Regions from separate parts of the Caloramator sp. genome, predicted to be linked through region 1. Evidence: riboswitches for the same ligand, from Rfam matches in the RefSeq annotation. Region 1 holds a riboswitch; the other holds the start of a gene.
The links. Region 1 has a riboswitch for glycine ahead of JG776_RS04330 (PTS sugar transporter subunit IIC). Riboswitches for the same ligand answer to the same signal wherever they lie in the genome.

Region 1 (4,667 bases):
TTTAACAGTAATAGTATCATATTTTTCTAAAATAGGGTTATTTTTATTGCCAAGCGTTTTATTAATTTGTACATTATACATATTATTATTTATACTCATTGCTTGAACATTTGTATTTATAATTATAATATTAAAAGTTAAAATTAACGCTAAAAGCATTGATATGTATTTTTTCATTCTTTTACTCCCCCTTAATATGGTTTACGTAGAGCTCTACAATAATAATAATAATAATAATAATAATAATAATTGTATTTACTGTCAATATTTTCTTTGTAAATATTTTCTATTAATACAAAAGTCCCCTATATAATAAGGGACTTTTGTATTAATTACAAACAACTCTCTCCATCAATATAAACCTTTTCAACCTTTGCTCTTAAATCAAAGGGATGATGGCTCCAAATTACAATATCTGCATCCTTGCCAATCTTTAGACTTCCCACTCTATCCTCAATTCCTAAAATCCTTGCTGGATTTATAGTTAGCATCTCTAACACTTTTTTCTCATCTGCACCATATTTTAGTGCTACTCCCGCGTGAACATTTGTATGCTCTAAAGGAATGACCGGATGGTCACACATTATAGATGTTAATATTTCTTTATTGCTCAATATTTTAACCGCTTCATAGGTTTTGTCCTTTAATTCTAATTTTGTTCTAAAACCAAATAATGGTCCAATAACTAATGGTATATTATTTTCCTTAATATAATCAGCTATTTTATATCCTTCTGTAGCGTGTTCTAAGACAAGTTTAAAACCAAACTCCTTTGATATCCTTATAGCTGTTAATATATCATCCCTTCTATGGCAGTGTATTCTTGCAGGTATTTCACCCTTTAATACTCTTTCTCCTATTTCTAATTTAATATCTCTATCAACAAACTCCTTCTTTTCAATTTCACACTGCCTTTTCTTGTTCATATAGTCCTGAACCTTCATAAAATATCCTCTAATTAATGCTGCTGTACCAAGCCTTGTTGAAGGAGTTTGATTTTTACCACCATAAACCCTTTTAGGATTTTCTCCAAGTGCCATTTTAAGTCCTGCAGGTTCCTTTAAAATCATATTATCAACTATATTCCCCTTTAGCTTTAAGATAGCTCCTTGTCCTCCAATAGCATTAGCACTACCAGGTAAAATCATAACTGTGGTTACTCCACCCTCAAGAGCTCTCTTTATTGCAACATCATCTGGATTAAAGGCATCTATTGCTCTAACTTCAGGAGTTAATGGGTTTGTAGCTTCATTACCATCCTGATATCCTCCCCCAACACCCTCTTCAAACAATCCTATATGGCTATGGGCATCAATAAATCCAGGAAGTACGAACTTACCCTCTGCATCCACAACTTGTGCATCTTTGTCCTCAATATTTTCAGCAATATTTACAATCTTACTATTCTCAATTAAAATATCGCCCTTAAAAGGTTCTGTTTCAATAGGATAAATATAACCATTTTTAATAAGTATTTTCAAAAATACCACCCCCTTTCTTTATTATACAGCAAACACTTTCAACTAACACTAAGTTTTTGTTCTTTTTTATTTTCCTTTTTGTATCCTTTTATTTTGTTATACATAATTATTATTTGTGTTCCAACCACTCCTCCTACTATGCCACCTATTGCTCCAAAAATAAGTGCCTTCAAAACATTTAAAGTGAATTAAAGGCAAAGGGGTGCAAGCATACCAGGAATTGGTGATGCAGTACCTGGTGCATTATTTATTATTTTAAAATATGCTGCTCCAATTCCAGCAAGCCCACCGCCTATAAAATCTGAAAAATATATTGTAAATGCATTTTTTGTAACAAGATCTGCCTGAGTAAGCGGTTCCAGCATAACAGCTATTAAATTTCCCCTGTCTCCTATTTTAAACCTTTTAAAAACTACTCCATTTGTAAAAGAACCATCAAAACAAGCTATAGCTGATATACCCATAGCAAGACCCTTTAAATTTAACATTGCAGTTAAAGCCATTGAACTTAGTGGTGATGTGCATATTATCTTTATTATTCCACCAAGCAACATACCCATTAAATATGGCGATTGTTCAGATGCTGCCTTTATAACTTCTCCTATTGATACTAAAGTGTTACTTATAGCAGGTTGTGTTATTACACCTATTGATCTTGCAATAGGTGCAATTATCATCGCACCAAATATTATTTCTAACCCACTCGGAATTTTGTCTTCTAATTTTTTTGAAAAAAGTCCCACTATATATCCTGCTGCAAAACCTGGTAATATAGGCAATTTAAAAGAAACTGCACCAGCTACAACCGCATATATTGGGTTTACTCCAATATTAATAGCAACTAAAATAGCTGCTATTGGTCCTCCCATACTTCCTGCTGCCTCGCCAACTTCTCCTAAAAAAGCAATTCCTATAAAATCTCCAAGTATATACTTAAATATTGCTTCAATAAAAAATGTAGCAACTGCTGCACCTGCAAGACCAGACATAGCTGCCTCACCCTTAGGTGCCTTAAATGTAAACAACGAAAATGCCACAAGAACTAAAATTAGTAATAAAACCCCCTTTATAATTGTCATAAATACCCCTCCTCTAATTTATGTTAAAAAATAAAAGGACAGGGGAAAAGAAGCACTACAAAAAAGCTTCTCTTTCCCCTGTCCTTTTATCTGAAAGCTTCTTGCAAACAAACTATTTGCAAGTTACTCCTTCGATGCCTAAAATAGGTCTCTCCAGGGTTGTGTCCAGCTATTGTACATAACCTGAAAGTTTCAAAGTTTCCCGAGAAAAGAATACTTTTTGCTTCTTCGGTCACCAAATCTGGTGTCTCCAACAGCCTTCATCCACCAATATTTTGTTCTAATTATATGATATGCTGAATTTACCAAAACATCAATATTTTTAAAATTTAAATTATTCAAATATATTCTTAATAAAATTGTAAATAATTTTAGCAGTAATTCCCCATATGAGTTGCCCGTTATATCCATAAAAATAAATAGGACTCCTTGATGATAAAAGCCTTTGGTTCATATTTATATACTTATTCTCTTTTTCAAAACGTGCACTAATTGATGCATAATACATATCTGGAACATTTTCTTTAAAAAAGGAAATTGGAACTAAAAATATTTCATCAACCTCATCAACTGATAATTTAAAATTTAATTCCTTTAAAAAAACAACAAACACATATATAATCTTTCCGTGATAAGTTACTAATGTATCAAACTGTCCTATAAACTCAAAATTCTCATCACTTATACCAAGTTCTTCAATAAGTTCCCTTATAGCAGCCTGTTTTGGTATCTCTCCTTCTTCTATCTTTCCACCTGGCAACGAAATATCCCCGGGTTGAAATTTTAATTTTTTGGATCTAACCTCAAATAATATTTTGTATTCATCATCATATACAATTGGGATAACAACGGAATATTTTTTATATTCTTCATCCTGTCCCATTATATTTACTTCTCTTTTACTTAAAACTTCCTTTAAGTAATCTATATTCATTTAAATTCTCCTCCTATTTTGCCGAATTGCAAAAATTTTATGTATAATTTTAAAATATACGAAACATAATATTATTGTCAAATATAATTATAAATGTTATAATTATCTAAGAAAAAAGATTTAACCATCAAGACCCACTGCCCTATAAATCGGTAGGGTTGTGTCTTTGAGTCGTTAAATCCTATCATTTATAGGAGGTGTGTTCAATGGCTGATAAGACACTTGTTTGCCAAGACTGTGGCAAAGAGTTCGTTTTCACAGAAGGTGAACAAAAGTTCTATGCAGAAAAAGGCTTTGAAAACGAACCAAAGAGATGTCCTGACTGCAGAAGAGCAAGAAAACAACAAAAAAGAAGCTTCGAAAGAAGATAAAGGAGAGTTTACCTCTCCTTTTCTTTTTTAATTAATTACATTTTTATAGATTAAAACAACTATTCGGTACTCTATTCTCTATTTTTATAAAATCTCATACTTACTAAATTCCTCATCATAAAAGTGCCACCACTCACTCTCTATTCTTCTAAATCCATTTTTCATCATTGCTTCTGCTAAAATTTCTCTATTATTTATGGCTTCAATTGAACAGTAGCTATAATTTATACTTGCTCTTTCAGAAAAATCATCAAAATCCGAAGGCATTTCTACTTCTTTATTATTTATATCCACCAAAGTGACATCAACTGCAGCTCCTCTATTGTGAATTGAACCTCTCCAAGGTGGTGCAATATAGTCTTCATTTTTTACAGCTTCCCACATTATCCTTTGAACAGACAAAGGTCTATATGCATCCCAAACCTTAAGTTTAAAACCTAATTTTAATAGATATTCATTAGCTTTAATTAATTTTTTAGCTGTTGCATATCTTAATAAACATCTGTCATCTATATAAAATCTCCTTTTAAAAAAATTTCTTTCTGTCGCATATCTAATATCAAATATGATTTTATCCGTTAAAATCGATACATCAACTAAATCAAAATCACTTCTCATATCATCACCCCTTTTTATTATAAATAAATTACAAATCTTTGGGAATAATATATTTTGAGGTGACGTTATGCAAAACAATTTACTTGGTATAGTTTTTTCAATTTTAGCTGGTTTTCTAATGAGTATACAGGGAGTATTTAATACCCGCTGTAGTGAAAAAATAGGACTTTGGGAAACAAATATA
Region 2 (4,667 bases), on a different contig from region 1:
AAATAAGGAGACTCTGTCTCACTTATTCACAAAACCTTTTAATTGCATTTTCAATATCTTCAACAGTATTTATTTTGTCTGGAGTTAATACCTCTGCCTTTTCTCCATTTACATAAACTATCATTGTTGGAAGTCCTAATACCTTTTGAGCTATAGCAAGTCTTCTGTTTTGGCTTGTATTGAGACTACAAAATTTAATTTTATCTCCATACTTTTCTTCAAGCTTGTGAACGTCTGGCATAAGTTCAATACATTTTTGGCACTTATCTCCCCAATAATCAACAAATACAGGTTTTTCAGTATAATTTAAAACTTCAGCTTCAAAATTATCCTTATTAACCTCTAACATATTACCCCTCCTATTTATTGAATTTTTCATTTATATATTCCTCTGCAGCAACAGCAGCAACAGCCCCATCAGATGCTGCAGTTATAACCTGCCTTAGAGATTTTTGAACTACATCACCTGCTGCAAATACTCCATCAACATTTGTTTTCATACTTCTATCAGTTAAAATATATCCCCTCTCATCCATTTCAACCTTACCCTTAAAAAGGTCACTCTTTGGTTCAAGTCCTACAAAGACAAAAACACCGTTAACAGCAAGTTCACTTATCTCTCCAGTCTTTATATTTTTCAATACAAGGGATTCTAATATTTCATCTCCCTTTGCCTCCTCTACTACTGTGTCCCATATAAATTTTATCTTTGGGTTATTAAAGGCCTTTTCTTGTAGTGATTTAGCAGCCCTTAATGAATCTCTTCTATGTATTATTGTCACTGTTTCTGCAAATTTAGTTAAATAAAGTGCCTCAGTTATTGCACTATCTCCACCACCTATTACTGCAACATCTAAACCTTCAAAGAAATCCGCATCACAGGTGGCACAGTATGAAACTCCTCTACCTCTTAGTTCAATTTCATTTTTAAACCCTGCAAGCCTGTATTCAGCACCTGTTGCAATAATTACAGCCCTTGACCTATATTCTTCCTTTCTTCCCTTTAGAGTTTTTATATCTCCTGAAAAATCAACCTCTACTATTTCATCCTTTGCAAAGGTAGTTCCAAATTCCTCTGCCTGCCTCCTCATTCTTTCAACTAAAGCTGGTCCTGTACAATTTTCAATTGAACCGGGATAGTTTTCGAGTTCTGCTGTCGTTGCTGCCTGTCCTCCAAACTTCTCCTTCTCAATCACCAGAACATCAAGCTTTGCCCTTGAAGCATAAAGTCCTGCTGACAAACCTGCAGGGCCTCCTCCTATTATTACAATGTCATAGATATGGCTCATAATTTCACTTCCTTTCAATTTAATGCGTTTTTTATTAAATCAAAATCAATTAAACTAAAATCTCTAAGCACCTTATCCGTATAAATTAATGTTTTACTATTTTTAATAAGCTGGTCAGCCTTCAATATGCTCTCCTCTATTATCTCAACACTTAATAGATCAACCTCTTCAAAACAATCCCTTGAAATTGCAATAGACTTATAGGGTGTCTGATTAGGCTTTATACTCCCCATTAGAGGATGTGTTAAGAGCCTATGTCCTCTATGGATATAATCCCTTGCCATAATTAAAATATCCATAAGTGAAGCTTGAGGTTTATATAGAAGATCATATTTATCTTCTAAACTACTCTTTGTTAAAGGGTTATTGGTTAATATAACTGGTTTAAGTTTCAAGCCTGACACCTCTTTTTTGTTCGGTAATCTATTAATTTTAAATCTAATCATCAGAAGAAATTATATACTTCTGTAAGTTAATGATGATTATTCTTCCTAATACTACGATAGAAACATTATCAATGATACCAAAAACTCTGTAGCTTAAAGTTCGCTAAAATACAAGTTATTTGGCAAATAAAAAAAGGATGTAGTTGCCTACATCCTCTGCCTTCACAGAGTTCTGTCCACAAATAGTACTTTTGCCTGAGAGTATCATAAAGCTTGGCAAGCTTTACTTACCCCTTCGGCGCCCTCTTAGGGTCTCTCCTATTTGCTTCATCCAGAATATTTACTTTCTACTTTCATTATACCTAAATTATAGCAATTTTGCTATTTATTTTTTGAATAGTTTGAATTATAAAAATTAATAGAGACAAAGCCTCTATTTATATATTGAATAGCCCCATAAAGAATTTCTTGGGCTTCGTTCATGGGGCTTTTTCAGATTTTAGCTAACAATTAGATTTTTACAATCTAAAATAGAGGCAAAAGCCTCTATTTAGCATAAAACCATATTCCCACTACTCCAGGGCCTGAGTATGTTGCAACTACAGTTCCTACTTCAGCCAAAAGATAATTATCTACACCCAACTCATTTTTAACCATCTCTTTAAACTCTTCAAGATTTTCATAATCTTTTACAGTTCCTATTGCAAAAAGCTCATTTTCATCAAAGCCTTCATCCTGAACATACTTTATCATTCTTGATAAAGCTTTCTTCATTCCCCTTGTTTTATCTAAAATAGCGTGGTTACCATCAGTAATATATATGATAGGTTTAATATTTAATAGTGTTCCTATTGTTGCCTGTGTTCCTGATAATCTGCCACCCTTTTTAAGATATTCAAGTTTATCTAATGCATATGCAACCCTTGATTTAGGTGCAAGTATGTTTAATGTATTGTATATTTCTTCCACATCTTTACCTTCTTCAATCATTTTAGCCGCCTTTAGAGCAAGCATTCCTGTTCCAAAACTTACTGTCCTTGAATCAACTACATATATATCATCAGTCTCCAACATATTTTTAGCAATTATTGCTGATTGATACGTACCACTTAAATTAGATGATAAGTGAATAGAAATAATTTTATTATACCCTTCATCAAATAATCTCTTGTACTCTTCATAAAATCTTGCAGGATTAACTTGTGATGTTTTTGGAAGTTCTTCTCCTTCATCAAGCATTCTTAACAAATCATCAATTTTTAAATCTACTCCATCATAGTAAGTTTTATCTTTGTATGTTATTGTTAAAGGAATAACTCTAATATTATATCTATTTACAAGTTCCTTTGGAATATCTGAAGTACTATCTGTAACTATCGCTATTTTATTCATCCTACCCCTCCACTACTATTTCATATTAGGAAATCCCATCTGTCTTAATGCTTCATATGCAACAATAGATACTGTATTGGATAAATTAAGAGATCTTTCAGTTGTTTCTACCATTGGAATTCTTATTAAAGTATCTTTAAAAACATCTCTAACACTGTCTGGAACACCTGATGACTCTCTACCAAACATTATAAAATCACCCTGTCTGTATTCTACTTCTGTGTAGAATTTACTTGCTTTAGTTGTTGATAGATACACCCTTGCACCTTTATTAACTTCAAGGAAATGATCAAAACTATCGTAGTAAACAACATCTACAAGCTTCCAATAATCCATCCCTGCTCTTTTTAAATGCTTATCATCAATTAAAAAACCAAGTGGCTTTATAAGATGTAGTCTTGAATTTGTTAAAACACAAGTTCTTCCTATATTACCTGTATTATAGGGTATCTCTGGCTGATATAAAACAATATTAAGATTCAACGTAATCCCTCCAAAACTACATATATACATTTTATTATACCAAGAGTATAAAAAAAAAGTAAATATATTTTAACTTAAAACACTATTTTAGAGATTTTTTTAACCTAAAAAATATTTACGTGACCAGTCAGTATAATTTTTTATGTTAATTTAACTGCTAAATTAATCCATTTTTAGAGTAAGGTGATATAATAAAATTTATAGGAGTTATAATTCTTAATTTTATTTAATATATATTGAATAGTAAAATATGGGAGGGGTTTTAATGAATTTGGCAAGGACAAGACTTGGTGAAGCTGCAATTAAAGAAGCTGTTAAGTACATCTTGAAGGACCCAGAAAAGAATATCCCTAAAATTATAAGATGGGGAGAAAAAATAGCAATAAGAGAACAGGACAAAAAATATATAGCTAATATCAAAAAATATCTTGATGACCCAAACAGCAACTGGTATAAGTACACATACAAGCTATTAACAGAGATACATCCTAATGTCAGAGAAAGAGTTGGAATTAATTATTTCTTAAATGCAACTATGTTTGGCATACCTGTTCAGACTGAAAACGAAAAGAAATATGATTGCAACATACCTTGGGCAATACTTATAGACCCTACATCTGCTTGTAACCTTAAGTGTAAAGGATGCTGGGCAGGTGAGTACAAGCCTTGGAATCTTTCCTTTGAAGATTTAGACAAAGTTATAACAGAAGGAAAGGAACTTGGAATATATATGTATATATTCTCAGGTGGAGAACCACTTATGAGAAAGGATGATATTATAAAACTTTGTGAAAAGCACAACGAGTGTGCCTTCCTATCCTTCACAAATGGTACTTTAGTAGATGAGGATTTTGCAAAGGAGATGCAAAGGGTTGGAAACTTTGCACTTGCATTTAGTGTTGAAGGATTCAGAGAAGAAACTGATATGAGACGTGGTGAAGGTTGTTTTGACGCTGTTATGAAGGCAATGGATATATTAAGAGACTATGGATGTGTATTTGGTTTTTCAACCTGCTATCATAGATACAATACAGAAGTAGTTGCATCAAAGGAATATATAGATTTAATGGTACAAAAGGGCTGTAGATTTGGATGGTATTTTACCTATGTTCCAGTT

Region 2: another riboswitch for glycine. It lies ahead of JG776_RS03320 (GrdX family protein); the one in region 1 lies ahead of JG776_RS04330 (PTS sugar transporter subunit IIC).

The regions. Positions count from the first base shown of each region.
Region 1 is NZ_JAIHAO010000008.1:17,869-22,535, reverse strand. It holds gene JG776_RS04340 (hypothetical protein) at 1-177, opposite strand, end outside; gene JG776_RS04335 (amidohydrolase) at 333-1,481, opposite strand; partial or broken gene JG776_RS04330 (PTS sugar transporter subunit IIC) at 1,520-2,560, opposite strand; glycine riboswitch at 2,629-2,727, opposite strand; gene JG776_RS04325 (CoA pyrophosphatase) at 2,895-3,494, opposite strand; gene JG776_RS04320 (zinc-ribbon domain-containing protein) at 3,701-3,865, shown strand; gene JG776_RS04315 (M15 family metallopeptidase) at 3,950-4,483, opposite strand; gene JG776_RS04310 (DMT family transporter) at 4,551-4,667, shown strand, end outside.
Region 2 is NZ_JAIHAO010000006.1:5,028-9,694, reverse strand. It holds gene JG776_RS03330 (thioredoxin family protein) at 23-349, opposite strand; gene trxB (thioredoxin-disulfide reductase) at 360-1,289, opposite strand; gene JG776_RS03320 (GrdX family protein) at 1,304-1,684, opposite strand; glycine riboswitch at 1,909-2,006, opposite strand; gene JG776_RS03315 (DegV family protein) at 2,222-3,067, opposite strand; gene JG776_RS03310 (tRNA (cytidine(34)-2'-O)-methyltransferase) at 3,083-3,550, opposite strand; gene JG776_RS03305 (radical SAM protein) at 3,816-4,667, shown strand, end outside.